4 regions of the Staphylococcus lugdunensis genome follow, and region 3 is predicted to be linked to each of the others. Evidence: predicted binding sites of a transcription regulator. Region 3 holds the regulator's gene; each other region holds the start of a gene.
The links. Region 3 encodes Rex, which represses fermentation and respiration genes when NADH is low (regulators of the CRP and FNR family bind a similar motif). Its sites were predicted from a motif close to TTGTGAAATATTTCACAA; they were not measured.
Positions count from the first base shown of each region.

Region 1: the regulator Rex is predicted to act here: its motif matches at 4,536-4,553, upstream of AL499_RS09590 (nitrate/nitrite transporter).
Region 2: the regulator Rex is predicted to act here: its motif matches at 2,132-2,149, upstream of AL499_RS09555 (nitrate reductase subunit alpha).
Region 4: the regulator Rex is predicted to act here: its motif matches at 2,419-2,436, upstream of AL499_RS08450 (anaerobic C4-dicarboxylate transporter family protein).

Region 1 is NZ_CP014022.1:2,066,114-2,074,628, reverse strand. Features, by position in the region: partial or broken gene AL499_RS09615 (IS5/IS1182 family transposase) at 1-164, opposite strand, end outside; gene AL499_RS09605 (cation:dicarboxylate symporter family transporter) at 544-1,821, opposite strand; gene AL499_RS09600 (DUF3139 domain-containing protein) at 1,987-2,346, opposite strand; gene AL499_RS09595 (MarR family winged helix-turn-helix transcriptional regulator) at 2,596-3,024, shown strand; gene AL499_RS09590 (nitrate/nitrite transporter) at 3,248-4,402, opposite strand; gene nreC (nitrate respiration regulation response regulator NreC) at 4,758-5,411, opposite strand; gene nreB (nitrate respiration regulation sensor histidine kinase NreB) at 5,432-6,466, opposite strand; gene nreA (nitrate respiration regulation accessory nitrate sensor NreA) at 6,479-6,928, opposite strand; gene narI (respiratory nitrate reductase subunit gamma) at 6,951-7,625, opposite strand; gene narJ (nitrate reductase molybdenum cofactor assembly chaperone) at 7,618-8,193, opposite strand; gene narH (nitrate reductase subunit beta) at 8,186-8,515, opposite strand, start outside.
Region 2 is NZ_CP014022.1:2,054,763-2,063,277, reverse strand. Features, by position in the region: gene AL499_RS09555 (nitrate reductase subunit alpha) at 1-2,061, opposite strand, end outside; gene cobA (uroporphyrinogen-III C-methyltransferase) at 2,316-3,248, opposite strand; gene nirD (nitrite reductase small subunit NirD) at 3,239-3,553, opposite strand; gene nirB (nitrite reductase large subunit NirB) at 3,557-5,962, opposite strand; gene AL499_RS09535 (sirohydrochlorin chelatase) at 6,194-6,913, opposite strand; gene AL499_RS09530 (formate/nitrite transporter family protein) at 7,099-7,917, opposite strand; gene AL499_RS09525 (YdcF family protein) at 8,229-8,515, opposite strand, start outside.
Region 3 is NZ_CP014022.1:2,427,274-2,435,788, forward strand. Features, by position in the region: gene AL499_RS11365 (MutS-related protein) at 1-1,531, opposite strand, end outside; gene AL499_RS11370 (ABC-F family ATP-binding cassette domain-containing protein) at 1,886-3,829, opposite strand; gene AL499_RS11375 (redox-sensing transcriptional repressor Rex) at 4,095-4,730, shown strand; gene AL499_RS11385 (YeeE/YedE family protein) at 5,149-6,243, shown strand; gene AL499_RS11390 (sulfurtransferase TusA family protein) at 6,260-6,484, shown strand; gene AL499_RS11395 (ammonium transporter) at 6,679-7,923, shown strand; gene AL499_RS11400 (LacI family DNA-binding transcriptional regulator) at 8,023-8,515, shown strand, end outside.
Region 4 is NZ_CP014022.1:1,803,679-1,812,193, forward strand. Features, by position in the region: gene nrdD (anaerobic ribonucleoside-triphosphate reductase) at 1-1,567, shown strand, start outside; gene nrdG (anaerobic ribonucleoside-triphosphate reductase activating protein) at 1,569-2,105, shown strand; gene AL499_RS12795 (hypothetical protein) at 2,171-2,293, shown strand; gene AL499_RS08450 (anaerobic C4-dicarboxylate transporter family protein) at 2,462-3,754, shown strand; gene AL499_RS08460 (BCCT family transporter) at 5,025-6,650, shown strand; gene cudC (choline uptake/conversion transcriptional regulator CudC) at 6,703-7,263, opposite strand; gene betB (betaine-aldehyde dehydrogenase) at 7,632-8,515, shown strand, end outside.

The DNA of each region.
Region 1 (8,515 bases), 360 kb from region 3:
ATTTTAGGGTGATAAGATGTAGTCCCACGATGGTGTTTGAATTCATTATCTGGGATTGTTTCAACAATTTCATTTGCATATCGAGAAATATCATTTGTAGGAATAAGTATTGAAGTTTCCATTGTGTATAGTGTAAGTTGATTCATATTATAATCTTTATACATAAGGCACCTCGTTAATTTAGTTTAGTGAAGTTTATTAAATGATACGAAAGTGCCTTATTTTTTTAAAGTATGTTGATGTAAAATTACATATAAATGCGACGTATTTTGGCGAGACTCTTGAGGAAACAGGACGAGTTGAAGACTACAGGCTGAAGCTGTCCCCTAAGAAAGCGAGCCAACAATACGAAGTATTGAATAAAAAGAAGCGCTCAGATGAGTTGAATTCAATTCATCTGAGCGCTATTTTTCTGAGATTTATGTCCCAGACCCTTTCTGACATTTATATCCCAGACCCCTTTGTTAAAATTTGATTAATTTTACTTGTTACCATTAAAAAACCGAGCTCAATGGCTCGGTATAAAAATGTCAGATTTATTTTTTAAATTGATTCTAAGTATTTTTGTCCTTTTTCTTTGTCGTAAACATTTTCCCATTTTGCAATAACTACTGTTGATAATGCATTACCACAAACATTGACACATGTACGTACCATATCAAGAATACGGTCAACACCAATGATTAGTGCTAGTCCTGCTGCCGGTATGTTCATCGCACCTAACGTTGTTAATAGTACAACGATGGACGTACCAGGAACAGCCGCCATACCTTTAGATGTTACCATTAATGTCACCATCAACATAATTTGTTGGGACAATGTAAGATGATGGCCATACATTTGCGCCACAAATAATGCGGCAATTGATTGATACAATGCTGAACCATCTAAGTTAAAGGTATATCCAATAGGTATAACAAAAGATACAATATCTTTTGGTGAACCAAATTCTTCCATTTTCTTCATCATACTAGGCAATACTGCCTCAGAACTAGATGTTGAAAAGGCTAATAAAAGTTCACTTTTCAGTATTTTAATAATAGATAAAATACTAACTCCGCACATTTTAGCTACAATACCTAAAACAACAAGTATAAAGAATACCATTGCAAATACTACTAATAATACTAATTTCAATAAAGGTAAAAGTGCTGATGCACCAAATGTAATAATTGTTGTACAAATAAAGGCAAATACACCTAATGGTGCTAATTTTAAGATTTTATTAATCATCCAGAATACAGCATCTAGTGTCCCACTTAAGAATGCCTTAACAGGTTCACCCTTTTCTCCGATTGCTGCCAATGCTAAACCAAAAAATACAGCAAAGAAGATAATCGGTAATAATTCACCTTTTGTTAAAGCTTCGAAAAAGTTAGTAGGTACAATATTTACAATTGTATCAATGAAATGATTACCATATGTAGAATGTTCAGCTGCTTGTGCTGTTGTTTGATATTTTGAGATATCGCCAGAAGGTAATTTAGAACGATCTAATCCTTGACCTGGTTTAAACAAGTTTGCAAGGATAATACCTAATGCAATTGCGATTGTTGTTATAATTTCAAAATAAAGAATTGTCTTCCAACCATATCGTCCAACTGTTTTAGACTCACCTACACCAGAAATGGATAAAGCAAGTGAACAGAACACCACTGGAATTACAATCATTTTTATGAGATTAAGAAATACATCTCCAAATGGTTTAATGTAATTCGCAACTTGGTCTTGTCCATAAAGTAAAAGTCCGACGATAACCCCTAATACTAATGCAATTAATACTTGCATTGGTAAACTTATTTTTCTCTTGAATAGAGCCATACTGCAACCCCCTCATCTGACATCGCTTCATTATATCATTTATAAATAAAATTGGATATAAATTTTTAAAATATTACAGCGATAATGTTTAAATATTCTGTTATTTAACCGTATTAACATATCAGATACGCGTATATTGTAGCGCATCTGATAGTGTTTTTTAACTTATGGTTTATAGTTTTGGTCAAATGTATTATGTTTCGCACCCTTAATATTTTTCTTTGTTTCAGTATCGAAACCTTCTAAGAAAATACCTTTTCGTGTGCTAATTGGCTGAACAACATAAGTTAATTTTGGCTCATCTTTAAACACGATTTCTTTATAGTATACACCTTTTTTGGCACTATATTTTGTTTCCTCTTTTTTAATTAATCCTTTAAGATGCTTATCTTCTATGTAACTATCCACAAGCTGAATATTTTTATGACTTTGATACATTTTCATTCCAAAAAAGAAAGCAATTGCGACTACTAAAGAAATCACTAATATGATGATAATTCTGGTGATAACCTGCTTTTTGGTCATTGTAAATCTCCCTTTACTAAAATCTTTAACATGTCCGTTAAATTAAGGTACTATTCAAACTATTATGAATGAAACAGCACGATTTTTAAAGTATATCACTTCACTTGTAACAAATTTTTCTTAAAATATGTGAAATTGTTTACAAATATATTGTATATCAACTATAGATTTTATAATTATAAACTAATTGCATAAAACCTTGACATCCCTAACTATTCCTACTATTGTTATGGGATAAGGAGTGATTAAATGCAGCATAAAGAAAGCTATTTAGACAATCAGCTATGCTTTTTACTATATGTATCATCAAAGGAAATCATCAAAAAATACACCACGTATTTAAAAGAACATGACCTTACTTATACAGCTTACATCGTTATCATGGCTATAGAAGACAAAGAAAAACTGAATATTAAGACATTAGGTAATCGAGTTTATCTTGATTCAGGTACACTTACGCCTTTATTAAAAAAACTCGAAAAAAAAGGTATTGTCACACGCATACGTGAAACAAATGATGAACGCAACTTGCAAATTTCACTAACTGAGCAAGGTGTAGCATTAAAACCTGAATTAGCTTCTATTTCAAAAAATGTATTTTGTGATGCAGGCGTTAGCAAAGAGGAAGCACAAAAGCTCATCAAAATTATGCATCAATTTGTTGTCGATAATTTTTAACAATGATGATTACAAGCGATTAAAGTGACTATTCATTAACTCATTATTAGATGATACTTCTTGGCTGCTCATTTCAATCACTTGATGCAACATTTTATTGTTATATACTAATGATTATACTTATAAAAAGCCCTTGTTCATTGCGCACGTTTAACATCGCAAAGAATAAGGGCTTCTAAAACGTTGAGCAAGCAACTAGTCATAGGCTTATACTAACTTGATTTTATACATATTCCTTTTTATATAAGTGAAACATTGTAGCAAAAGCCACGACCCCAAATAATGCAAGTAAAATAAATGCTAAATGACTTGTGCCAGTTAGAGACTTTGCCAACGAAATAATCAAAGGTGGGAAAAAGCCCCCGAGGCCTCCCATCATAGAAACGATGCCATTCGCTGTACCTGATTCTTTAGAAAAGTATGATGGTACAAGTTTGAATACAAGACCATTTCCAATTCCTGCACATACACTTATCATTAAACAACCAATGGTAAAGAGTGCGATATGATCTGATACCCCCAAAATAATTGCACCAATAATTAAAAATATAAAGTCCATCATTAATCCTTTTACGGCATTAAATTTATCACCTATCATACCTCCAATTGGACGTAAAAATGTAGCTAAAGCAATAAATACACCCGACCGAATACCCGCATCTACTTTATCTATAGTGAAATGATGCACTAAATAATTCGGTAAAAACAAACCAAATGCCACAAAAGCACCAAATGTGATAAAGTACCATAAACTTAAATAATATGTTCTATAATTACCAAATAAATCCTTCATTTGTGCGATTAAAGGAATTTTAACCTTCGGCTCTTTTCCATCTCCACATAAAAACATAATCAATGCAAAGACAGCTATAAATATAAGATAAAAGCGTACAGTTGTTTGCCAGCCAATAATCCCTGCAATAGGTGGTGCTAAAAAGGAAGATACTGCTGTACCAATATTACCTACACCATAAATACCATTTGCTAAACCAACTTTATCTTTAGAAAAATACTTCGGTATTGACGTTACACCCACAGAAAAGATGGCACCACCAACACCTAGAAAGAAACCAGATGTCATAAGCATGCCAGGTGTTTGTGCAAGACTCAAGAAGTAAATTGGAAATAATAGCACAATAAAACTACTGAAAAACACCCATTTTGCGCCAACCACATTGGTTAAATAACCAAATGGAACACGCAATATTGAGCCTAAAATTACTGGAATTGCTACAATAATTGATATTTGCACATCACTTACTTTAATATCTTGCGACATGAATGGCATTAATGGAGATATAATACTCCACGCCATAAATCCAACAACTAGACTCAATGTTTGTAAACCAAGTTGAAAGGCACCTTTTGTCCTAAACATTTTTTCACCTTCATTATTTATGTAATTAGTGTTAGTACATGCATGAGGATAGCAATCAACTATATGACATCACACACCCTACTTGAGACATATTTCTATAACACATACCAACTATAATTAAAGTTTATAATCCTTGTGAAAAATTGAACATAAGGATAATCCCTGATGTTTATAGGCAATTTCCCTATTTGTTATCGGTCGCTATTTATGTCATTTTAGTTCTGATATAAAAAATGCACAAAGACAATTTTTAATTTCAAATCATCTTTGTGCTATTATTTTGAGATTGATGTCCAACCTGTGTATGTTATTTCACTTTTTATTTTCTTGTTATACACCATCAATTTAAATAAGATCAAAAATCTAATAACTTTTTCTTGAGTGCATATTCTACAAGTTCTGGCTTAGATTTTAAGCCTAATTTTGACATAATATGCGTCTTATGTGCTTCTACCGTTTTGACGGAAACAAAGAGCTTTTCTGCAATTTCTTTATTGCCATAACCTTTAGCAATTAATGGTAAGATTTCCAATTCTCGTTTCGATAATATTTTAAAAGGATCATTTGTAGTGCCAGTATCATATTGTGGCTGATTGACAAACTCATTAACGAGAGATGTTGTCAGCTTCATATCCACATACATCTCACCTTGATAAACAGTCCTTACTGCTAAGATTAGCTGTTCATCTGGTGCATTTTTTAGTATATAACCTTTAGCACCATTTCTTAGAACATGGAATAAATATTCTTCGTCATCATACATCGTTAATATTAAGATTTTTGTTTCTGGAAAACTGTCTGCAATTTTACTTGTAGCAATTAAGCCTGATTCGCCAGGAGGCATACTTAAATCCATAATTAACACGTCAGGCTTATGCTCCATAACCTTTTGATATGCCTCTACGCCATCAGCAGCAGTATCTACAACTTCCATATCGTCTTGAAAATTCAGAATCATTGAAAACCCTGTGCGCACTACTGCATGGTCGTCTGCTATAACTATTTTCAATTGAATTCCCCTAACCTACATTAAATTGGTATTTCTAATGTAATAATTGTTCCTTTGCCAATTTGAGTATCAATATTTACATTACCATTGACTAGCTCTGCACGTTCATTCATTCCATATAAACCTAGACCTGTTCCTTTAGGCTGTGACTGAGGGTTAAAGCCCACACCTTGATCAATCACTTCTGCAATGATGTGATCACCTGTATCTTGGATACTCACATCAATGTGATTCACGCTAGCGTATTTCAAGGCATTTAAAATACTTTCTTGCACAACTCGATACACAACGGTTTCAATGTCGCTATCATAGCGCTTACCCTGAATATTCGCCTGATAACTAATGGCTAATCCATAGGTTTGTTCAAAGTGTTTAAAATAAGATTTAAAAGCTGCTTCTAAGCCTAAATCATCTAAGGATGATGGCCGTAATTCGACAGAAATATTTCTAATATCGTCGATTAAATTGGCCATCAAGCTTTCAACTTGTTGGGCTTTATCGGTAATTAATACTTTATCTTGTTGATATTTTAATAATCTCAATTCAATATTAATATTTAATAATTCTTGTACAACACTGTCATGTAATTCTCGAGAAATACGTTTACGTTCGTTCTCTTGAGCGGCAATTACTTTTCGAATCATTTGACGTTGATACATTTTTTCTTGACGCTCAATTTGTGGAGAGATATTTTGCAAAGTAAACGCATAAATACCTTTTACGTCATCGATACATTGATATGTCGCAGTAAAAGGTTGTACCTGTTGATCTACAGTTTTCATAAACACTTGGAAGTTTGCATCTGTTGGTTGAGTCGTATCCATAAAACAATTCATACAGCTTTTTAATGCAAATTCGTTGGAATAGCCCTCACACTGACGACAAATTGCATTGGTCATGGTACTGTAATTGTTGTCTTCTGAAATAATTTCCTTTGCTGCATCATTCATTGCGATAACTTTACCGTATTTGTCTACAAAGACAATCTTTTCCTGTGTTGTTTTATAATATTGTTGTAATAACTGCTCTAATTGTTCTTCATTAATATTGAGCACTCCTATCACCTATCATCCTTCTGAAAATACGCTTAGTTTTCCTTGAATATTAACCTTATCAAAATTGTCTGGTAATGGCTTATTTTGACGTTGACCAAGCAATAATACGCCCCATAACTCATTTTCAAACCATAGTGGAATCGCAATCAAACTCGTTAAATTTTCACTTAGTAAAATGGGGTACTTTAAGCGCTCTTCAAAGCCAATCTCTTGATCAACCTGCTCAATGATCATTCTTTTACCAGTTTTCATTACCATACCAGCGAGGCCACGCCCTTTTTTTAAAACAATTAGCTTATATCTATCGTTGGTATTGCCAGAAACAAATTGCCATTTAATTGGTGCGCCTGAGCGAAAGCGTTCTGGTGTCGCTATCGCAGCAAAATCATAGCCTTCACATTGTCTTAAAGTTTCTAAATCTGCTTGCAAACTGTTCGTTTCAATATAAGATCGAGGAGACAATATATTAACCCTTTCTTTAATGTTATTTATGTTTACGATAAATGATATACCGACGATTCACATATGATAATGGTACGCTCCATACATGGACTAACCTTGTAAATGGCCAACATGCCAGAATTGTAAATCCTAATAAGATATGACACTTAAATGATAGTGGGACATGATTCATCAACATGGCATCCGGTGAGAATGTAAATAGATGTCTAAACCAAATTGATATCGTTTGACGATAATCAAAATCTGGCGTAACCGCATTTGTAACTAACGTCGAATAACATCCCATAAAGATAATAATGAGTAATAAGAGATTAACAAATATATCTGATGCTGAACTTAAGCGTCTAACATTCTTAAGTGTTAAGCGTCTACTTGTTAACAACAACATGCCAATCAACGTCATTATACCAAAGATACTACCAATATACACAGCGCCAAAGTGATACAAATGATTGCTAACACCTAAAAACTCTATCCAGTGTGCTGGAATGGCTAAACCAACAACATGCCCCAAAAACACAGGAATGATACCTAAATGAAATAATAAACTTCCCCATTTCAATTGTTTCTTCTCAATTAATTCGCTTGATTTAGCTGTCCATGAAAATTGATCATATTTATACCGCGCGATATGACCAATTACAAAAATAGCAACACAAAGATAGGGATAAATCACCCATAAAAATTGATTAAGCATGTGTTGTCACCCCTTTTGGTGCTTCAAGACATTCTTTTAATGTCTGACGCAAAGCACGGACCACATAGGCATACGGATTGTGATCCTCAGCCAACAAGTTTGCCATCGTATACGTGCCATCTTCAATAATCATAATGACTAACTGAATATTATCTTCCGCACGTGGATCATCATGCCATTGTGCCACATGTAAAAACTGCAACATTAGCGGTAAATAATCAGACAGTTCATTATCAACCATTTTCAAGCCAAACATCTCATATAAGACCTTTAATTTAGCCAACATCTGCCCGCGTTCTTTTTGTGTATCAAATTTATTATATGTCATATATAATGGTGCCTTCTTACTAAAATCAAAGGTATCCGTGTATATTGCCTTAATTTCTGATAAAGTGTACTGTTCCATCATTGTGCGATAAGCAACAAGGTCGGCATATGCAGGATGTGAAGGCGCTATGGTCTCTTGAAAGATATTTTGATTGAAAGTGATTTTTTCTGGAAAATTCAGTTGCTGTGCAATATAGCCAAAACTATCTTGATATTGTCTAAAATTTGCAAGATTAATCACGGAAAATACCTCCATAGAAATGATCATTATAAACTTCTTGTCCTGTCTTTCCAGAACCTACTGCTACGCCACAACCTTCACAATTTTCTCCAAAATATTCTCCACCATACCCTTGGCTACCTTGTGCACGATACGTATCTAAGTAAGTTTCTTTGTGTGATGTAGGCACTACAAATCGCTCTTCATATTTAGCTATACCTAACAAGCGATACATATCTTTTAACTGCTGCTCAGATAAGCCTAATCTTTCTAATTTATGCATCGCAAATGGTTGATTCGTTACTTGAGCACGCATATAACTTCGCATCATTGCCATGCGTTG
Region 2 (8,515 bases), 370 kb from region 3:
TTCAATTGCAAACTGTGTTTCTTTATTTTTCACGGCATCAACTGCACGTTTAATAATTGCTTCGTTTGACGCATCGCCAGCTTCTTTCGCCTCTTCTCCAAAGAGTAAGCTGTTTTTATTAAACTGTGGATAAGATGGTAACCAGCCTAAGCGAGCAGCAGTCACATTGTAATCAGCAGGATGCTGGTGCTTAACATGTTGTGCAAGAGGTGAAGTTAAACTAGCTACATTGGATTCTTCATATTTCCATTGATCAGTCGCAAAATAAAACCAACTTGTACCATTTTGTAAGCGTGGTGGTGCTTGCCAATCTTTGGCAAAGGCAACCGTATTCCATCCTTCAATAGGACGACATTTTTCTTGTCCAACATAATGTGCCCAGCCTCCACCATTTACACCTTGACAGCCACATAACATGACCAAATTTAGAATTGAGCGATAAATGGTGTCAGAATTAAACCAATGATTAATACCTGCACCCATAATAATCATCGAGCGACCACCAGTTTCTATCGCATTTTGCGCAAACTCTCGTGCAATTTGAGTCACAGTCGATGCTTTAACACCAGTAATTGATTCCTGCCAAGCTGGTGTATACTTGGATTGCTGGTCATCATAGGATGTTGCCTCCATGGCATGATTGAAACGCTGTATACCATACTGACTAGCCATCAAATCATAAACTGTCGTCACTTGAACGTTTTGACCATTGGCTAACTGTAACGTGTATGTTGGAATTGGTCGCTTAAAGATTCCATCACCATCGCTATCAAAATATGGAAATTGAATGGTTTTGATGTCATATTCAGTATTCGCCATCGTCAGTGTTGGATTGATTGTTTGACCATCATCAGTTTCCAATTTAAGATTCCATTGTTTACCTTCTTCCCAACGTTGTCCCATCGTGCCATTAGGTACCACAAACTGTTGGCTCTCTAGATCATAAATCATTGGCTTCCATTCATTATTGTCACTGTCAATACCTAAGTCACTTGCACGTAAAAATCGCCCTGCTTTATAGCCTTGCTTATCTTGGTCTAACATAATAACAAACGGCATATCCGTATACTGTTTGGCATAATTAATAAACATTTCATTCGGCTCATTTTGGTAAAATTCTTGTAAAATCACGTGTGTCATCGCCTGAGCAATTGCAGCATCAGTACCTGGATGCGGTGCCAGCCAGTTGTCGGAAAACTTTACGTTTTCAGCATAATCCGGAGCGACCGAAATAACTTTAGTTCCTTTATAACGTACTTCGGTCATAAAATGCGCGTCCGGTGTACGTGTAAGAGGTACGTTTGATCCCCACATAATAATGTAAGCTGCATTGAACCAATCACTTGATTCTGGTACATCTGTTTGTTCACCCCATATTTGTGGTGATGCAGGTGGTAGGTCAGCATACCAATCATAAAAACTCAACATTTCTCCACCTAATAAACTAATAAATCTAGCTCCAGCAGCATAACTAATCATCGACATAGCTGGAATAGGTGTAAATCCAGCAATTCGGTCTGGTCCGTCTTTTTTTATCGTATATAAAAGCTGCGCCGCAATGATATCTGTGACATCTTTCCAACTAGCTCTGACGTGTCCACCCATACCTCTTGCTGATTTATATCGCTTAGCTTTTTCTTCATCTTCAACTATTGAGGCCCATGCTGCAATGCGATTACCGTTGTTTTCTTCAAGTGCTGTAGTCCATAAATCCAATAGTTTACCTCTAATATAAGGATATTTAACACGCAACGGACTATACTCATACCAAGAAAATGATGCACCACGAGGACAACCTCTTGGTTCAAATTCAGGCATATCCGGACCACAACTTGGATAGTCAGTTTGTTGATTTTCCCAAGTAATCACGCCATTCTTCACAAAAACTTTCCAGGAACATGATCCTGTACAATTGACCCCATGCGTAGTACGAACGACTTTGTCATGGCTCCAACGTTCACGATACATTTTCTCCCATTCTCTGCTTTTACTTTCTAAAATGGACCAATTACCGTTAAATTTTTCAGTTGGCTTAAAAAAGTTCAATCCAAATTTCCCCATCTATATGTCCTCCCGTAAAAGGTTTAACACGAGTGCTACATTCAACATTCATATCATTGTCTTAGTTACATTGTATATTTTTTCACAAAGTTCTAATATTAGGGAATTGCCTAATTGCCTTAGTTGAAACCCTAAATTTTCAAAAATAAAAAGAAGCGAGACAGAATTCATAATGACTTCTGTCCCGCCCCGGCGAGTTTAACTGCCAATATATAGTTTATAGCCTAAAACATAGTGATGTCCCAGACTCACACTTACTCCATATAGATATAATCACACTGATGTTGTGCGATGATATGTTGAAATAAATCGTGCTGACTTTGATGTGCTGTCTTACTTGGTTGTATCAGACATGGTGTTCCTATATCTGCTAAATGTTCAGCTTGTATTAGCGCCTGTTCTTTTTCACCTACGAGTATCTTTAATATGCTATCTCTGCTGTTAGCCTTAGGTATTTGTGACATATGTTCTACGATAGGACCAACCAAACAAATGCCAGGTTGTCCTTCTAAATTTATCTTAGTTAATTGCGCTTCGATGGTTGATAAACGCCCTATTACGGTTGTTTCGTTATACCAAGAAGCATTAAAAATCACTGCAATTGGATAATCTTCAGTTGATACCGCAGTAATTTGTTGAATAATATGCCCTAAACGCTTAACTCCCATATAAATGGCAAGTGTACCACCATTGTGTAAATTTCTAATATCTGTTTCATTGCTGACATCATCTTTGAAATGCCCTGTTGAAAAAGTGACACTTGGTGCAACTTGACGCATCGTTAGTCCGACATTCATAGTTGCTGCTGCAGCACTCGCAGACGTAATGCCTGGGACAATTTCTACTTCTATCGCTTGTTGTTTTAATGCCTCAAGCTCTTCATAAACACGACCAAATATCGCAGGATCACCACCTTTTAATCTAACAACATGTTTATATTGATGTGCCGCAGCAATCATTTTATGATTAATCTGTACTTGTTGAATGTGTTTATGGTATGGCTTTTTACCGACATTAACGAAGACTGCTTTCTCTGACGCATACTGTAAAATAAGTGGATTGACTAAACGGTCATACAATATAATATCCGCTTCTCTAATTAAACGTTCGGCTTGTTTCGTTAATAAATTAGGATTTCCTGGACCAGCGCCTACAAGATATACCTTGCCACCATTGGCTATAGACATACGTAGACATCTCCGTCAATGACTTCTACTGGATATACGGTTACACAACCTTCATCAGGTTCTTGAACTTCACCAGATGCTAAATCAATTTTTTGATCATGCAGGGGACAGTATACATATTCACCACTGACCGTTCCTTCTGACAAAGGACCTTGTTTGTGCGGACAAACATTATGAATAGCATGAATATGACCACTTTCAGTTAGAAATATACCTATTTCATTACCATCAACAATGACCTTTTTCCCTATTAAAGGTGTTAAATCATCGATTGTTAATACTTTTACTTTTTCTCCTGTTCTCATCGTTTACACCTTCTCAACTTCAAAGATTTTTTGTGCATGTTTATTGTGAACAATTGCTTGCCAAGGTTCTTCTGAAACTGCTTGTTTCGCATCCATGATACGTGTATATAATGCATCTTGTCTTTCAGGATCCAACAATACTGCTTTAACATTATCGAAACCTAAACGCTCTAACCAAGGAGCTGTACGCTCTGCATACACACCTGTTTCACGGTAATATTGCATCAATGCACCGCAAAGTTTAATCACTTCATCTTCTGTAGCTACAGTCGTTAAGAATTGACCTTTGGTTACTTCTGTACCACCGTTACCACCAATATAAATCTGGAAGCCATTTTCAACAGAAATAACACCAAAGTCTTTAACCCCTGATTCTACACAACTTCTTGGACAACCTGACACACCCATTTTAAATTTATGTGGTGTGTCGATATATTCAAATGTTTTTTCTAAACGAATTCCTAAGCGCGTCGTATATTGCGTCCCAAATCGACAAAACTCTTTACCAACACAGCTTTTAACAGAACGAGTTTTCTTTCCATAGGCAGATGCAGAACGCATGCCTAAATCTTGCCATACTTGTGGTAATTGTTCTTTTTTCAATCCATATAATCCGATACGTTGTGAACCAGTAACTTTAACTAGCGGTACATCATATTTTTTGGCTACTTGTCCAAGACGTATCAATTGATCTGCATCTGTGACGCCTCCACGCATTTGAGGTATGACTGAAAACGTACCATCATTTTGAATATTGGCATGATAGCGTTCATTAGCAAAACGTGACTCACGTTCATCTGCATGTTCATGAGGATAGACCATATTTAAATAGTAATTAATAGCTGGTCGACATTTAGGACAACCATTTTTATCTTTAAAGTTCAAGACATGTCTCACTTCTTTAGATGTCTTTAAGCCTTTAGCTCTAATTTGTGTGACGATTTGATCTCTAGTCAGTTCTGTACAGGCACAGATTCCTGTTGGCTTAGCAGTGTAAAAGCCATCACCAAGCGTATACTCTAGAATTTGGCTGATTTGCCCTTTGCATTTTCCGCATGAATTACCCGCTTTAGTCATTTTAGTCACTTCTGCCACAGACGTTAAACCTTTAGATTTAATTGCATTTACAATGGTGCCTTTATCTACACCATTACAACCACATATCGTTTCGTCATCGCTCATATCAGTAATTGATAAACCAGCATCGGCACCTTTTTTCTGTAATAGTGCCATTAACGTATAATCTTCAAGTGATTCATGCTTTTTCATCATGCTATAAAACCTAGAGCCATCGTCCGTATCACCGTATAGTACAGCTCCCACAACCGCTTGATCTTTTAAAAATACTTTTTTATAAACGTTATCTACGCTATTAAATGCTTCTATACCGTGTACGTCTTCATCTTCAACAATTTGTCCAGCACTGTATAAATCGCACCCAGATACTTTTAAGGATGTGAATGTTGTTGAGCCATGATAGCCCTCTGTTTTTCTACCAGTTAAATAATCGGCTAACACTTTGCCTTGTTCATATAAAGGTGCAACAAGTCCATATACGTGTCCTTGATGCTCAGCACACTCTCCAACAGCATAAATATGTGCATCACTCGTTTGTAAATAATCATTAACGACAATACCTCTGTTGACCTCTAGTCCAGCATCACGGGCAACTTGCACATAAGGTCTGATACCCACTGCCATCACAATAAGGTCTGTTTCTATCACACGACCATCTGCTAATTTAATAGCTTCAACATCATCTTGACCAATAATTTCTTGTGAGTTCGCTTGTAACTCAATCTTCATACCTTGTTGTTCCAAATCCGCTTTGAGTAATGCGCCCGCCTTTGCATCTAATTGCATTTCCATCAACCAATCTGCTAGATGTAAGACAGTAACTTCCATGCCTTGATCTAATAATCCACGCGCACATTCTAATCCAAGAAGACCGCCTCCAATAACGACGGCACGTTTTTTCGTTTGTGCAATTGTCATCATTTGTTCAGTATCTTTAATCGTTCTCCAACCGATTACACTTGGCAAATCAGCCCCTGGAATAGGTAATACAAAAGCTGATGAGCCTGTGGCAAAGATACAAATATCATAAGAAACCGTTAGCCCTTTTGATGTTACAACATATTGTCCTTCGCGATTAACGTGCTCAACTGGGTCATCGATAATTAAGTTAATATCATGCGCTTTGTACCAATCAAATGGATTCATAATTGTGTCGTCAATCGTCATTTTATTTTGTAAAATATTGGATAGCATGATGCGATTATAGTTAGGATAAGGTTCTTTACCAATCACTGTAATGTCAAAGGTTGAATCGGAACGCTCTAGCATTTCTTCTATCGTGCGTATACCTGCCATACCATTACCTATCAACACTAATTTTTGCTTAGCCATAATGTCGCCCCTTTTAATCTTTTAAAGATTGCTGGAAATACCTATGCCCTTAAAGGTTCATTAACTTGATTAATAATATTCCAGCTATCACTTTTCAATTTTATTGTAGACCAATACAGGCAATTTTTGTGAATAAAATCACAAAATTAGGGAATTCCCTAACATAAAAAAACAACCAATAAAGTGCGAAACTTTACTGATTGTTACTGATATCATCTTTAATTATTTTCTTTAAAATGATAATTCCTCAAGACGTGCGCTAATAATATCTTTCAAAAGCGGATCGAAATTCAGAGATGGTGTAATAAGCAATTCTGATTGTATGTCCATTTGCGCGATTAGTTTTTTTACTTTATTCACTAAGCGTCCATCATATAAAAACATTGGCACGATAATTAACTTGGAAAAGCGCTTAGCTAACTTATCCAAATCATTTTTAAAGCTTATATCGCCATACAATGTTCTGGAGAATACAGGATAATCTGTAGCTAGCTGATGATTAAAGGTTTCTAATTCATCATGTGCTTGTGTATAAGAGCGACTACCATGTGCGATTAAAACAACTGCTACTTTACCTTTGTCATCTTTGTCGATATGAACTTGTTCAATGCGTTGTTGAATAATTTCCTGCATTAATGCATGCGTTCCTAAAGGCTGACTTAAGCGATAGTTAATATTTGGATGTTGCTCCTTTATTTGTGCTAATATTTCTGGAATATCCACTAAATAATGCATGGCAGAAAAGATGAGTAGTGGCACAATTTTAAATTCTGTTTCTCCTTGATTCAAATAATGCGTCATGATGCGTGAAATACTTTTTTCTTCACTTTCAATAAACGCCAAATCATATGGATAGCTTTCATGCTCTAACAATTGAGCCACAAAGCCTGTTAATGCCTCATTTTGATCTCCTTGACGCATGCCATGCGCGACTAAAATATTCGCTACCATCGTATCCCCCCGATACATGATTAATAATGTTGATTAAAATAATAAGATTTAATGTATCATAAGTCAATATTTTTCTAAAAAAGGAGCGTAACGTCCTACATAAAAGTCTGTTACACTCCAAAGCTGTATTTAGAATTTCTAAAATATAATCTATATATTTCATTATAGCATCTATATCATTTTAATTATTTAACTAAACTATCTCGTGTACCATTCAGGTAAGCATATACGAAACCAATAAAGATACCGCCACCTATATAGTTACCAATAAATGCAAAAACAACATTTTTCAATACACCTAACCATGACAAAGCATCCAAATTAAAGAAAGCCATACCTGCATATAATCCTGTATTAAAGACAACGTGTTCATAACCCATAAAGACAAAGACAATCACGCCACACGCAATGAAGAATGCTTTTGCTAAACCTTCTTTAAACTTCATAGAGACAAAAATACCAATATTGATAAAGAAGTTACAAAAAATAGCTTTAACTAAAATATTGTACCATGTCGAATCAATCGTTTTCTTATGTACCAATGCCGTTAAGCTTTGAATCATTTCAGGTGTCATAATATGCACAAATTTCATCAAGAAAAATAAAAAAATCCCACCAATAATATTACCAATAAAACAAAAAGTAACCACTTTCATTATTTTAGACATAGAAATCACTTTATAATACCAACCCACAGTCAAGTACATAAAATTACTCGTCAATAGTTCTGAATTAGTTAATACGATCAATACTAAGGCTAAGCTAAATGCGATTGCACCAAGCAAATTAACCAGCCCGTCATTAGTTCCGGCAAACTGTGTCTTAACAGCAAACATAAATACTGTTACAATCGCCAATAAAAAGCCAGCCATAATCGCTTTTACCATATATCTCCCTGGCGTCTTATCAAGCATGACTTCCTTCATTTGCACTTGACCAGCTGCACTTTCAATTTGTGCACGTGTCGCATGTGTGTCATCAAGTGTCTTTGCATTTTTTAACATCTAAACTTCCTCCTATGTATGTCATCATTTAATATAGACCTATTATATCCATAAAGACATAATAAAACTATAAAGCTTTAAAAAAATACACATAATATATGAAAATTTTAAAAATTAAAATGTAACATACTATAATTTTTCGCTTTTGAAATAATACATGTATTTTCTATGAAAAGCAGCTTATGTATCACACAAATTCTAAATAAATCGACATTCTATATTTGAAACTAAAACATATAAAAAGCTTCCATTAAAGATTGAGCTCAACGCCCTCCCTAATGGAAGATCCTTATATTACTATATTAAATCTTTTAAATATTTACCATTGTAAGAATATACCATGCGATACTAGCCAACATAATTACAAGATGAAACCACCAATCCATTTTAATAATGGCAATCACTTCTCTAATAAAAGCATTGGTGAAAAAATAGCTTTTCGTTTTACTGCCAACGCTGTAAAAATTTTTAAAATGCAATTTTTTCGCTAAAAACATCACTCTTAGAATATGAAAATCATTTGTGCATATTAAAATATTAGGTTTATTTAATGGTAAATTTTCTATCATTTCCTTAGAAAAATATAAATTTTCATATG
Region 3 (8,515 bases):
TAGTATTAGCTTTTCCAGGCTTGACTTTATAGTCAAAAGCAATAGATTGCTTCTCAATGATTTCATTAAAATGATAATTTGAATAATCTAGTAAACTTGATAATTCGATATCGTGTGTTGCAGCTAAAATAAAATAGTTATTCATATTACTTAAATAACTTAAAACGGATTGAGAAGCAGCAATGCGCTCTGTCGTGTTAGTACCTTTGAATATTTCATCGATAAAACAATATATTTGGCGTTTTGACGAAATATTAAATAGTCTGCGAATTGACTTCAACTCTGTCATGAAGTAGCTATCACCAGATAATACATCGTCAGCATTAGCCATAGAACAATATACATGTCCTGGAACATATTTAAATTCAGCAGCGACAGCAGTTTCAATTGTTTGCGCCAAAATAAGATTTATCGCAATAGCTTTCATAAATGTTGATTTTCCGGAAGCGTTTGATCCTGTTAGTAAAATATTGTTTTTAAGACATAAATTATTAGGTACAGCACCGTCAATAAGTGGATGAACTAATTCAGTAAATGTACATAAGGACTCATCTTTCACATGATTGTCTAATATTTCAGGCTGACACTGTATATTTAACGTGGTTTGATAGAGTGCTACAGAATAATGATTATCTAACATAGCGATATAATCATAACTTTCAAGAACTTCATCAATATACTTAAAAAAACTACGTTGAATAATATGAAAAATAACATAATCTAGCATGAAAATTATTTTAAATAACAAAATAATGCTTGAACCAATGTCGTTAGCATCTAATTTAACTAAAATACCACTTAAATATCGTGAACTTTTAAAATGATTAAAGTTAATATTCAATTCAGGTGTTCCGTCAAGCTCATTTAACTTTTTACTTTGTGTTAAAACATTTGAAGTATAAAAAATTGATTTTAAATCTTTTTCATAAGTTCGTTTCAAAAATACAGACAATAAAATATTAATCGAACATACTAATAAGGTTAATAAAATACCTAAATTTTTATTAAATACAATAATCAATATGCTCAAAATAGGTAAGAATGGAGTAAGCATCAATAGATTATTTCTTTTAATAGCGGTTAGTTGATCGGGAAAAAAAGGATAATATTTTTTTCCAACTTTTGATAATTTGAGTGATAAATAATTTCTAAATGATTCTGACGTTTTAATTTTATGTATTAATGTTTTATTATTTGCTTTAAACATACCACGTAATGTTGCATAAAGTTTCATTTCTCCAATAGCAGTAAAGTTATAATTCATGGTTTGAAACAAGCTATCCATGCTTAAATCGCTCCATGTTTTATCATCAACCAAATCATCATGAGCATAATTCGAACGATAACTTTGATATTGATAATCATAACGAGCGTTTGGACGAATAAATTCTTCTAGGCGCTCCTTATTCGTCCAAAGTTGTTTGATTTTGATAGTTAACTTTTTTTGCTCAATAATAGCAGTTGTGATACTTACAATAATAGTTAGTATAATTATAGCTAAAATAAATAAAAATATTGTATTATCGAACATTTTAATCCCCTTATATTAATATATTTATAGGTAATAATTGATATTATTTCATAACTTATTTGGATATGCAAAATATAATAAGTTTAAGCGTAGTTTGTACGTCAAGAGGGAACGTTTGTACTTATCAACAATCAGTGCACAACTTGTGGATAACAAGTGGTTATATATGTGGATATTGTAAAATTTGTAACAAATATATTGAGCAAAAGTTACAATTTACCTGTGGATAACTAGGATAACTTTGTGGATAGCTATCTTTATAGGTTTTATTATGTGAATAAATATTTTGACAAAGTCGTTAAAAAAAGCAGGAAAAGTAACAAATTGTACTTTTCTTGCTTTTTCACCGCGTGTTTAATTTAATAACATTTCTTGTAATTCTTCCCATTCAATTAATGTTTGTTCTAGCTTTTGTTCGGTATCAGATTTAATTTGGCTTAGTTCGTGAGATTTTTGTGGATTATTAAAAACTTCTGGTTGGGTTAATTGTTCATCAATATCAGTTATTTGTGTTTCAAAGGTTTCTATGCGTGTTTCACATTGTTCTATTTGACGTTCTATTTTACGTTGCTGACGTTTGTGTTCTTTTTGATTAAAATAATTTGAATGATTATCGTTGTTAACATGGTTTTTCTCCAATTTATTGTCAGCACGTTGTATGTTTTCATGTGCTTTGATAGCTGCTTGTTCTTCGGTTTTTTCAATATAATATTGATAATTACCAAGATATATCTTACCGCCGTCATGATTTAAATCAAATACTTTATTGGCTAATTGATTTATAAAGTAGCGATCGTGTGAGACAAAGATAATTGTACCTTCAAAGTTTTGGAGTGCTTGTTCTAACATTTCTTTAGAATCAATATCTAGATGGTTTGTAGGTTCATCGAGAATAAGCACGTTATCACGCTGTAACATTAATAAGGCAAGTTGTAGGCGTGCTTTTTCTCCTCCAGATAAATCATTGATAATTTTCTTAACATCTTCTTGTACAAAGAGGAAACGGCCAAGTACAGCGCGAATATCTTTTTCATTCATATTAGGATATTGGTCCCACAAATAATTTAAAATTGTTTTATTCGATTTAAATTCAGCTTGTTTTTGATCATAATAACCGATTTGTAGGTTTGCACCAAATGTCACACTGCCACCAAGCTTTTCTTGTTTATTAGCAATGGTTTTTATCAGCGTTGTTTTACCTACGCCATTTGGTCCGATAACGGCAATATGATCTCCTTTCGTAATTTCAATATTAATTTCTTTTGTAATGGGCGTGCTGTAGCCAATAAGTAAGTTGTTTATATGCATCACGTCATTGCCTGTATTGCGCTCAAAACTAAACTGCATATTAGCACTACGTGCATCGAGCATCGGTTTATCTATGCGTTCCATTTTTTCTAACATTTTGCGTCTACTTTTAGCCATGCCACTAGTAGACGCCCGGGTAATATTCTTATCGACAAATGTTTCGAGACGTTTTATTTCATCTTGTTGCTTTTGATATTCTTGCATACGTTTTTGATAATATTGATCGCGTTGTTCAATAAAGCGTTCATAATTGCCGACATAATGCTTTACTTCACCAAGAGCTACATCATACACTTGTGTGACTATTTTATCTAAAAAATAACGGTCATGACTAATAATGACAATAGCGCCTTGAAAATATTTTAAATAATCTTCTAGCCACTGTGTTGTTTCCATATCTAAGTGGTTAGTCGGTTCATCTAGTAATAATAAATCGGGATTATTTAATAACATTTGAGCTAATGACAAACGTGTTTTCTGACCACCACTAAAATCATTTATTGGTCGATTGAAATCTGCCTCAGTAAAATTTAGACCGTGGAGTATCGTTTTTATTTTACTTTCATATTGATAACCATCTTGATGTTCAAATTGTGAACTCAAAGATTCGTATCGCTCCATGTGCTGTTGATAATCTAGTGATTCATAATCATTTCCATGTTGTGCTAACCAATCGGTTTCTTGTTTAATTAACTGTTCCATATTTTTAAGATGGGTAAAGGGTTTAGCCATTTCTTCAAAAACTGTGGCTTCAGAATTTAAAGTCATCTGTTGAGTGAGATAACCTATTGTTAAATTTTTAATTTTAGAGATATGGCCATGATCGTAGTCTTCAACGCCAGCAATGAGTTTCATCAAAGTGGATTTTCCAGCGCCGTTACGACCGACAATGCCGATACGTTCTCCAGTTTTAATTTCAAAATCGACATTTGTAAATATATCTTCACCATCGAATGATTTTGAAATGTCATTAAGTTGTAAAAGTATCATTCAGCCTTCACCTTTCTAATTAAGAAAATAAAATATAAAATAATAGTATATAAATGGTTTTCATAATCTATTGCATAACGTTACTATTTATTTTACAGTATTACATTTAAACTTGGAAATAGGACATGTTTTTTTTATTAAGTTACGGTATAATGAGCCAGTATGTTCTTTATTAGATGAAATACATTTTATACGTAACTAATTTTGCTCTAATTAGTTTGAATAAAAATACTATAAACCATTCAAACAAGAGGGGGACAAAAAGATGGCTAAAGACGGTGTCAAAATACCAAGAGCAACCTTAAAACGCTTACCGCTATATTATAGATTTGCTCAAAGGGTTAAATCAAAAGGATATGACCGCGTAAATTCGAAGACAATCAGTGAGGCATTGAATATTGACTCAGCTACGATTAGACGCGATTTTTCTTATTTTGGTGAGCTAGGTAAAAAAGGATATGGCTATAATATTGATGGCTTGTTAGAATTTTTTAAATCTGAATTAAGTGATAGTGATACCATAGAAATAGCACTTGTAGGTGTAGGTAATTTAGGTAAAGCACTACTTAATTATAATTTTTCGATTCATAGTGAAATGACCATTACTGAAGCATTTGATATTGATGAAACGATGATTGGTCAACAAATCGGCCAAGTAACTATAAAACATATTGACCGCTTAAAAGAAATATTAGCTAAAAAAGATATCGATGTTGCAATTTTGACAACGCCAGAAAAAGCGGCACAAGATGTTGTCAATCAATTAGTTGATGCGAATATTAAAGGCATTTTAAATTTCACTCCACGTCGCGTTAAAGCACCATCAACGGTTCAGGTACAACATATTGATTTCGGAATTGAGTTACAGTCGTTACTTTTCTTTATGAAAAACTATTCATAATTATAGAGAATATATATTGGAAGTGTAATGAAAGTCCAAAAGACTTTTGTTACGCTTTTTAAATTTAAAGAAAATATTATTACTGTTTTTTATGCTTTCAAATTAGAATCGCTAAAAGATAGTTATGATATTTCTAGCTTTAATTGTAGCATTATATTTAGCAATCATTTATCTAATTTTTGGTCACTCAAATGCTTTAATACTGTGTCGGCAGTAGGTTTTCTGAGGGGGTTATGTACAGAAAAAATATTATTAGAAGTGGTCTTAGTTTTAATCATACAATTTTCAATAGTTATCCATGATCTTTAATACGTTTAACAATGAATTTAATTATCTGAATTTCTCATTTTCAATATTTACAGTTACTAACACAGTAATGTATAATATCTTATTATTATTATCGGAAAAGAGGGATTGAATGATTTGGATGATTATTAGTGGTCTTATTGTAGGAGTATTATTAGGTTTTGTAATGCAACGGACAAGATTTTGTCTTGCTGGTGGCTTTAGAGATATGTATGTACAAAAAAATAATAAGATGTTTTATGCGCTACTTGTAGCAATAACCGTACAGAGTGTCGGTCTAGTTATCTTAACAAGTTTAGGATTGTTTGCTATACCAGATAGTACATTCCCAATAGTAGGAACTATTATCGGTTCATTTATATTTGGTATCGGTATAGTATTAGCTGGTGGCTGTGCAACAGGGACTTGGTATAGAGCAGGCGAGGGATTGATTGGCAGTTGGATCGCATTGATCATGTACGCTTTAACAGCTGCAGCAACAAAAACGGGCATTTTATTACCTGTGATGACTTGGGTAAATCAACCTACAAATGTAAATGCAAGTATGGCACAAACAACCGGTATTCCAATGTGGATATTTGTCATTGTACTTACTATTATCACACTTTATGTTGTTATTAAAACATTGCGTAAACCCAAACCTAAGGTAGCAGTTCCAAAATTAAAACAAAAATATCACGGTATTAGACATTATTTGTTTGAAAAACGCTATCATCCGTTTGTAGCTGGTATTGTTGTTGGTTTAATTGCTTTATTAGCGTGGCCAATGAGTATTTCAACTGGACGAGATTATGGCTTAGGGATAACTACGCCGTCTGCAAATCTTGTAACTTATCTCATTACTGGTGATTCAAAACTTATTGACTGGGGCGTACTACTGGTTCTTGGTATTTTTATAGGATCATACATCGCAGCTAGAGGTGCACATGAATTTAAATGGCGCTTACCAGATATACGTACGATTCGAAATAGTGCAGTAGGAGGTATATGCATGGGCTTCGGTGCTTCTGTTGCAGGTGGTTGTTCAATAGGAAATGGTTTAGTAGAAACAGCTATAATGTCGTGGAAAGGTTGGATTGCACTTTTTGCAATGATTTTAGGCGTGTGGTTTACAAGCTATTTTATTTTTATAAGACCAATGAAACAAATACAGCAAACAGATAAAAAAGCGAATAAAACAGTATCTCAAACACAATTATCATCATAAATAGGAGGAATAGTATATGGTATATGAATTAGGTACAGTAGGAATGGTTTGTCCATTTCCATTGATAGAAGCACAAAAGAAAATGCAAACATTAGATGCTGGTGATGAACTAAAGATTGACTTTGATTGCACTCAAGCTACAGAAGCAATTCCAAACTGGGCTGCAGAACAAGGATATCCAGTGACAAACTATGAACAATTAGATGATGCATCATGGACCATTACAGTTCAAAAAGCTTAAAGTAAGATTTAAATAGATATAAGAAATAAACAACGGTTAAAATAAACTGTGAAGAACCTTCAGACATTTGTACTTCACAGTTTGTTTTTCGATCCACCTTGTTATATTATGTTACATATTGTGTTAATTTATCTTACGTATTTTTGTCATTTTTTTATAGTATCATTATGATATTTTTAAAGGAAGTGGTAATTATGAAGATGGATGACACAATATTTTTATTTTTATGTACATTACTCGTATGGGTAATGACACCGGGGTTAAGTTTATTTTACGGTGGTCTTGTACATTCTAAAAATGTACTTAATACAGTGATGCAAAGTTTGACAGCCATGGTGATCGTAACGTTTACCTGGGTTTTGCTTGGGTTTTCGTTAAGCTTCGGAAAAGGGAATATGTTTATTGGTAATTTTGACTTTATAGGATTGCAACATGTTGGTTTTGAAATTAATAGTCAACTTAGTCCACATGTTCCGTTTGCATTATTCATGCTTTTTCAAATGATGTTTTGTACGATTGCTATTTCAATTTTATCAGGTTCAATTGCTGAACGAATGAGATTCTTTCCATTTATGATATTTATTTTTATTTGGGTACTTGTTATTTATAGTCCAGTTGCACACTGGGTGTGGGGTGGTGGTTGGATTCAACAATTAGGTGCACTTGATTATGCAGGCGGCACAGTCGTTCATATTACATCAGGTATTTCAGGCTTAGTGCTAGCCATTATGATAGGTAGTGGCAAGAAAGTTGAGAAAATCAAACCTCACAATTTACTTATTGCCTTGATAGGTGGGATTTTAGTATGGATGGGTTGGTATGGCTTTAATACCGGAAGTGCATTTGCTTTTAATAGCGTTGCACTTACATCATTTATTAATACTGTTATCGCAGCTAGTGGAGGTGCGTTTGGTTGGTTAGTATTTGAATATATTATAACTAAGAAACTGAGTTTACTTGGATTATTATCAGGTGTGCTTGCTGGTTTAGTCACAATTACTCCAGCTGCTGGCTATGTTACTACACTTAGCGCCTATATCATTTCAATTGTAGGAGGTATCTTCTGCTATATAGTTATTAATCATATTAAAGAAAAGTATAAATATAATGATACACTTGATGCATTTGGAATACATGGCGTGGGTGGCATTATTGGTGCTATTTTGACAGGCATCTTTCAATCCCATCAAGTAAATTCGGACATTACAAATGGCTTAATATATAATGGAGACTTACACCCAATATTTATCCAAAGTATTGCTGTTGTTATAGTAGTATTGTATTCTATCCTTTTGACATGGATTATCGGTAGAATATTACAAAGAATAAGCCCTATTGCAACTACAGTTGAGGAGGATGAAGTAGGATTAGATCAGATTGTGCACGGAGAAAAAGCCTATTTCTATGGAGAATTAAATAAATTGAACAAAAGGCATTAAATTTTTAAGACTTAAGTATAGATAAAAAGTATTTAAAGCGATTACATTTATGATAAAATAAGATATAAAAGAGAAACAGAGTGATTAGGTGTGACGAAGATGAAAAATATAGCAGATATTGCCAGATTAGCTGGTGTTTCTAAAAGTACAGTTTCTCGCTACTTAAACAATGGATCGGTAAGTACAAAAACAAAAGAAAAATTAAGCAAAATAATCAAAGAGCAAGATTATCAACCTAACCAATTTGCACAAAGTTTACGTGCTAGACACACAAAAATGATTGGTGCGATTATTCCACGTATGAATTCACATGCTGTAGATGAAACTATCAAAGGCGTTGCACATGTCTGTAAAGAGTTAGAATATCAATTACTGCTTAATTATACAGGACTGGATCTATCAGAAGAAATTATTGCACTAGAGACACTATCAAGAAGTAAGGTTGACGGTATTATTTTAATGGCAACGCGTATCACGCCACAACATTTAGATGTAATTAATAAGATAAATGTGCCGGTTATTTTAGTTGGTCAAGAACATTCTGGCGTTAATAGTATTATTCATGATGACTATTTAGCTGGTAGTTATGTAG
Region 4 (8,515 bases), 620 kb from region 3:
GATTGGGAACGCCAATGTCACTACACCGAAATCAATTCAAACGGCGTCCGCACAACTTGTACAAATTATTGCCAATGTTTCTAGTAGCCAATATGGTGGCTGCACGGTCGACCGCGTTGATGAATTACTTAGTACATATGCACGACATAATGAAGCACATCACCGCAAAGTTGCTGAAACATTTGTTAGAGCAGATGCTATAGAAGATTATGTAGATCAACAAGTAACTAAAGATGTTAATGATGCTATAGAAAGTTTAGAGTATGAAATAAACACATTGTACACATCAAACGGTCAAACGCCATTTGTAACACTTGGATTTGGTTTAGGAACAGATAAACTAAGTCGAAAAATTCAACAGGCAATTTTGAACACACGTATCAAAGGACTAGGTAAAAATAGAATTACTGCAATCTTTCCAAAATTAGTCTTTACGATAAAAAAAGGCGTTAATTTTAGCGAAGAAGACCCTAATTATGACGTTAAGCAACTCGCTTTAAAATGCTCAACGAAACGCATGTACCCAGATGTTTTAAACTACGATACACTGGTTGATATTTTAGGTGATTTTAAAGCACCTATGGGTTGTCGTTCATTTTTACCAGCTTGGCGTGATGCTCAAGGGCAATTTGAGAATAGTGGTCGATGTAATTTAGGTGTCGTAACATTAAATATTCCGCGTATTGCGATTGAGTCTCAAGGCGATAAGTTAACGTTTTGGCGACTTTTCCATGAGCGTATGGATATTTTACATGAAGCCTTACTTTATCGTATTGAGCGTGTTGCACAAGCGGTTCCTGAAAATGCTCCGATTTTGTATAAAAGTGGCGCCTTTAAATATAAATTACAAGAAGGTGAAGATGTTACGGATTTATTTAAACATCGCCGTGCTACGATTTCTATGGGTTATATTGGGTTATACGAAGCAGCTACTGTATTTTATGGTCCAAACTGGGAAACAAATCCAGATGCCAAGGCCTTTACATTAGATATATTAAAAGAAATGAAGGATTATCAATTAGAATGGACGGAAGAGACGGACGTTTGGTTCAGTATTTATAGTACACCGAGCGAATCATTGACAGACCGTTTTTGCCGCTTAGATTATGAACGATTTGGCTCTATACCAGATATTACGGATAAAGGGTACTATCAAAATTCATTTCATTATGATGTGCGAAAAGATGTTACACCTTTTGAAAAAATAGATTTCGAAAAGGATTATCCATACTACGCAAGCGGTGGATTTATTCACTATTGCGAATATCCAAAATTAAATCATAATTTAAAGGCGCTTGAAGCGGTTTGGGACTATGCCTACGATAAAGTTGGTTATTTAGGAACAAATATACCAATTGATCGTTGTTATGAATGTGGCTATGAAGGAGATTTTGAAACAACTGCTCAAGGATATACATGTCCACATTGTGGTAATCATGATCCTAAAACAGTAGATGTGGTCAAACGAACATGTGGTTATTTAGGAAATCCAGTACAACGACCTGTGATTGAAGGACGTCAAAAAGAAATTTGCGCAAGAGTTAAACATATGAAGGAACCAAAATAAAATGAGTGTACTTGACGTTACAGAAGGTCGTGGTTATATTGCCAAAATTGAACAACATAGTTTTGTTGATGGTGAAGGCGTTCGCGTCAGCATGTATGTATCAGGTTGTCCCTTTCTATGCGAAGGATGTTACAATGTAGCTGCTCAACGTTTTACTTACGGCGAACCCTTTAATGATGAAACGCTTGAAGCAATTTTGCACTACTGTGAACCGGACTATATTGCTGGATTGAGTATACTCGGTGGTGAACCATTTTGTAATGTTGATATTACCTTGAAAGTTGCTCGTGCCTTTCGTCAAAAGTTTGGACACCGCAAATCATTGTGGGTATGGACAGGATTTTTGTATGAATATTTAAGTCATGATGCAGGAATAAGATATCAACTATTATCTTTGATTGATGTCTTAGTAGACGGTCCATTTATACAAGCGCTATTTCAGCCTAATTTAGCTTATAAAGGTTCATTAAATCAACGTGTCATTAATGTTCCAGCATCCTTAAAAAAAGGAACCCCAGTCATTTATGTAGAAGATTAAACATAAAGTAATAGGGAAGATAAATAGTATAAGTGCATGACTTAAGGTGCATAGGAGTGATGTATATGAAGTTAATCATCATCATCGGGCAATGGCTCATAGCTATTGGTTTGATTGTTGGTTCAATATTAGAAGAACGTCACTATCGCAAACAGCGCCAGAAAAAACAATCATCACAAAATAAATAAATATTTAAGAGGGATAGCGTCGAAGTGACGCATCTCTTTTATTTTTGTCACAATTTAAGTTATTATAAGACAAATATATATACATTTTTGTATACTTTTTGCATTCTATAGTGATAAAATATTTAATGTTAAAAATATCACAAAGAAATTGTGTTAGGAGTTAAGATTATGATTCTTTTTGCCATAGAAATAGGAATTATGATTGCAGCTATTTTATTAGGATTACGAACTGCAGGCGCTTTAGGTTGTGGTATTTTCGCAATTGTGGCGCAACTCATTATGATATTTGTTTTTCAATTACCCCCTGGATCTGCTCCAGTTACAGCAGTCTTAATTATTCTTTCTATTGGTATTGCTGGGGGTACACTCCAGTCAACAGGCGGTATAGATTATTTAGTATATTTAGCTTCTAAAGTGATTGAAAAATATCCAAAATCTATTATTTTTATTTCACCGATTATTGTCTTTATCTTTGTTTTTGGTATTGGTACTGCGAATATTGCTTTATCATTAGAACCGATTATTGCGAAAACAGCAATGAAAGCAGGTATTCAACCTAGACGCCCTTTGATTGCCTCTGTATTGACAGCAAACTTAGCATTACTATGTAGTCCTGCAGCTGCAGCTACAGCTTATATCATCTCGGTGTTAGCAGGTTATGACATTAGTATGGGCAAATATTTAAGTGTTGTTTTTCCTACAGCAATTTTGACAATGTTGCTATTAAGTGTATTTTGTACTTTGGCTGGACGCAAAAAAGAACAAGCACAACGTTTTGAATTGAAAGATTTAGAAGTCAAAGTACCAACCACGTTTCCATCAAAAGTAAAAATTGGTGTGGCTAGTTTCTTATTATGTGTAGTCGGGATATTAACATTTGGAATTTTTCCGCAATTGATGCCAAGCTTTAATATAGATGGTAAGTCAGTAGAACTAACGATGACTGAAATTGTTCAATTCTTTATGTATTTAGCTGCTGCGATTAATCTATTATTAAATAAAATTGATACGACGGATATCTTATCATCACACATTACACAATCAGCTATAGGTGCTTTATTTGCGGTTCTTGGACCTGGATGGTTAGGAGCCACGGTATTTAATGCACCTCAAAATTTAAAAATTTTAAAGGAAGATGTAGGTGCTGTGATTCAAGTAGCACCATGGTTAGTTATTCTTTTAGTCTCTATTGTAGCGATAGTTGTTATATCACAGACTGCAACAGCTTCGATTATGTTTCCTATTGTTCTTAGTATAGGTATCCCACCAATGTTTTTTGTCGCTATGGTGCAAACGATAAATGTGAACTTTGTCATCCCAGCGCAACCGACTTTACTCTTTGCAGTTGACTTAGATGAAACGAAGCGCACTAAAGTGACCAGCTTTATTATTCCTGGATTCTTTATGATTACGGTGTCAGTGCTTATTGGTTTTTCAATTAAAGCAATATTAGGTTATTAATAGTAGTAAATTATTTACGAATCTAGAACATTATGCCTAGGAAAAATAGTGAGCGAGACAGAATTCATAATGAATTCCTAGTTTCGCCCTTGCAAGGTTGACTGGGATTGAAAAAAGCTTGGTATAAGGGTATTTTCAATCCAGTCAACTACTGCCAATATATATCGCTCATAGTCTAAAATATAATGATGTCCTATACAGTTATTTTTTACAGTACTTTGAATTATGGGCTTGCTAACTTAGGAGAAAGCTTCTTAACCCCAACTTGCTTTGCTTGGCGAAATTCTGCTCGAAATTCTCTTTGTTGGGGCCCCAACCCCAACTTGCTTTGCTTGGCGAAATTCTGCTCGAAATTCTCTTTGTTGGGGCCCCAACCCCAACTTGCTTTGCTTGGCGAAATTCTGCTCGAAATTCTCTTTGTTGGGGCCCCAACCCCAACTTGCTTTGCTTGGCGAAATTCTGCTCGAAATTCTCTTTGTTGGGGCCCCAACCCCAACTTGCTTTGCTTGGCGAAATTCTGCTCGAAATTCTCTTTGTTGGGGCCCCGACCCCAACTTGCTTTGTTTGGTGAATTTCTGCTCGAAATTCTCTTTGTTGGGGCCCCAACCCCAACTTGCTTTGCTTGGTGAATTTCTGCTTGAAATTCTCTTTGTTGGGGCCCCGACCCCAACTTGCTTTGCTTAGCGAAATGTGCTTTGCATTTTTTCTGTTGGGTGGATGTATTCTCGGAGTCTTGCCATAAATATGACTTATTAATATTTAAAATATTTTTGAAAAAATAACATAACTCAATATGTACGTTACCAATAAAAATCTTCAGTTTTAATACCTCTTACTATATTAATGATATTGTGGAAACCATATTTGAAGAAAATTTTTGCGTTTTAATTTTAACCCATTTCATTTATACTCCAGATTGTTCCTTATCTTGTCAGAGAAATCGATGTTTCAGTCTCTTTTTTTATCAATAAAGTACGATTTGAAAATAAATATATATTCACTAAATATGTATATTAATTCAAATAAAAGCATAGGCATTGAGCGTTTAGTTTGTTAAATCCAAACTTAACACTGTTATTTTGGCAATGTTCTCTCTGCTTGTAAAATGACATAATATATAATTATTCACTTATTACTAACTATAATTTTGTATTGAATTTGCATTATTATGTTTTTTTAGATATTGTCAATTTTGTGAATTAATAACAATTTGTTTGATAACCATATTTTCAAAGTTTCAATCTTTATCGATACTAAAGGAGGATCAACATTGAAAAAAGAGAAAATAATGGATTGGCCTACCTTTATAGGTACGGTAGTCATTTTATTGTTAGCAGTCATTCCAATGATGGCTTTTCCGTCTGCAAGTGAAAAGGTCATTACAGATATTAATAGTGCTATTTCTAATTCTATAGGTTCCTTATATTTATTTATTGGACTTGCAATTTTATGTTTCGTACTTTACATAGCATTTGGTAAATATGGGAATGTCACTTTGGGTAAAGCAAGTGATAAGCCGGAGTTCAGCAATTTCAGTTGGGCATCTATGCTGTTTTGTGCAGGTATAGGTTCTGATATTTTATACTGGGGTGTTATTGAATGGGCATATTATTATCAAGTGCCTCCAAATGGAGCGAAACCAATGTCAGATCAAGCATTAACGTTTGCGACACAGTATGGTATGTTCCATTGGGGACCAATTGCTTGGGCAATTTATGTCTTGCCAGCACTTCCGATTGGATACTTGGTCTTTGTAAAAAAGCAACCAATTTATAAAATTAGCCAAGCGTGTCGTCCTGTGCTCAAAGGTCAGACAGACAAGTTTTTAGGTAAGCTTGTAGATGTACTCTTTATCTTCGGTTTGTTAGGAGGAGCTGCAACATCATTAGCGCTTGGTGTACCAATGATCTCAGCTGGCGTTGAAAAATTAACTGGACTTGATGGACAAAATATGGTGCTACGATCAATTATCCTTTTCACAATTACAGTGATCTTTGCTATTAGTTCATATACAGGTTTAAAAAAGGGTATTCAAAAATTAAGTGATGTCAATGTATGGTTATCATTTTTATTATTAGGATTTGTGTTTATCGTTGGGCCAACCATCTTTATTATGGAAACAACAATTACAGGATTTGGTAATATGTTACGTGACTTTTTCCACATGGCAACGTGGATGGAACCATTTGGTGGAATTAAAGGACGTAAAGAAACGAATTTCCCTCAAGATTGGACGATTTTTTATTGGTCATGGTGGCTTGTTTACGCACCATTTATTGGACTGTTTATTGCGCGGATTTCTAAAGGTAGAAGACTAAAAGAAGTCATATTAGGTACGATTGTTTATGGAACATTAGGATGTGTGTTGTTCTTTGGTATATTTGGAAACTACGCAGTATACCTACAAATTTCTGAACAATTCAACGTTATTCAATATTTAAATAGTCATGGTACTGAAGCGACGATTATCGAAGTAATGCATCAATTACCTTTTCCAACAACAGTCATTGTCCTATTCTTGCTTTCTGCGTTTTTATTCTTAGCAACGACATTTGATTCTGGGTCGTACATTTTAGCGGCAGCAACACAGAAGAAAGTATTAGGTGAACCATTAAAAGCGAATCGTTTATTCTGGGCTTTTGCATTATGCTTATTACCATTTTCACTCATGTTAGTGGGTGGCGAACGTGCGTTAGAGGTGCTAAAAACTGCGTCAATATTAGCCAGTGTGCCACTGATTGTCATCTTTATTTGCATGATGGTATCGTTTATTATTACCTTGAGTAAAGATAGAATTAAACTGGAAACTCGTGCGGATAAATTGAAAGAAGTAGAACGTCGTTCATTGCGTATCGTTCAAGTAAGAGAGAATAATGACGAAGACGATAATTTATAATATATGCAAAAACGTCTATGATCAGCTGATAAAGATCATAGACGTTTTTTGTTTAATTATTGTTTTCTTGGCTGTTTGGAATAGGAAAGTAGTCAAATATTTCGCCAGTTTCTAATGCTGTAGTTAAATTTGACAACCACTGACAATATATTTTTGTATGTTTCAATTGCTGCTCAATATTAAGCGCATCTTGCTTAATTTCATCATCAATTGCCTCATCATTTAGCACTGAAGTAATGATTTTTTCGGCTTCAATAATTGCTGCCATATTAGTGTCGACTTCACGCTCCCATTTTTTAGTGAAGAAATTGCGGAAAAAGGTAAAAAAGTCTTTTTCTGCGATAAAATGTTGTTTTCGACTGCCTCGCGTAAACTGTTGTTTCACTAAATCGAATTCTTGAAGCTTCTTGACACCTGCACTCATACTTGGTTTGCTCATCTGAAGATGTTCACGCATTTCATCTAATGTCATGCTACCTTCGAAGACCATTGTCCCAAACAAATTTCCGACGCTGCGATTTGTGCCATACAAGTCCATAGTTTGCCCAATAGAATTAATGACTAAATCTTTAGCAGCTTCTAATTTTTCTTCATTTGACTGTGAATGTACCATACGCTCACCTCCATTATCCAGTTCATTAGCTGCATTCACTGTTAGATATTACCAATTCATACTTGCACATTATAGAAAATTTTTCAATCACTTTAAAAAGATAGTAGCAGGACAGCATTCATTATGAATTCGTAGTTCTGCTCCGGCAAGGTTGACTAGGATTGAAAAAAGCTTGGTATCAGCGTATTTTTAATCCAGTCAACTACTGCCAATATATCGTTCATAGTCTAAAACATAATTATGTCCTAAACTCTAGATGAAAATTATGACAATATCATGAAATTTGACATTAAATTTTCACATATGCTAGCATATGATTTATAAAATTCGTTAAATATAAATTTAACAAACTTAACGGAGGTCGTTTGATGAAACTTGTAGAAAAATTGTCGCAGCGTCAATATATCGATGGTGAATGGGTTGAAAGCTCAAATAAAAATACAAGAGAAATTATCAATCCTTATAATCAAGAGGTTGTTTTTACCGTAACAGAAGGTACATCTGAAGATGCCGAACAAGCTATTTTAGCAGCGCGCCGTGCATTTGAAGATGGCGAATGGTCATTAGAAACAAGTGAAGTCAGAGGGAAAAAAGTTAGAGCTATTGCTGACAAAATTACGGAACATCGTGATGAGTTAGCTCAATTAGAAACACTAGATACAGGTAAAACACTAGGAGAGTCATATGCAGATATGGATGATATTGCTAATGTCTTTAACTATTTTGCTGGATTAGCTGATAAAGACGGTGGAGAGATTATCAATACGCCAATTCCAAACACTGAAAGTAAAGTTGTTAAAGAACCTGTTGGTGTTGTCACTCAAATTACACCTTGGAATTATCCTTTATTACAAGCGTCATGGAAGATTGCGCCAGCATTAGCAACTGGTTGTTCGCTTGTAATGAAACCAAGTGAAATTACACCATTGACTACAATTAGAGTATTTGAATTAATGGAAGAAGTTGGTTTCCCTAAAGGCGTGATTAATTTGATACTAAGTAGTGGTGAAGAAGTAGGGGACACATTATCGGGTCATAAAGAAGTGGATCTAGTTTCATTTACAGGCGGAATTGAGACCGGAAAACACATTATGAAAAATGCTGCGAATAATGTAACGAACATAGCATTAGAACTGGGTGGTAAGAACCCTAATATTATTTTTGCTGATGCTGACTTCGACTTAGCGGTAGATCAAGCATTAAATGGTGGTTACTTCCATGCAGGCCAAGTTTGTTCAGCTGGATCACGTAT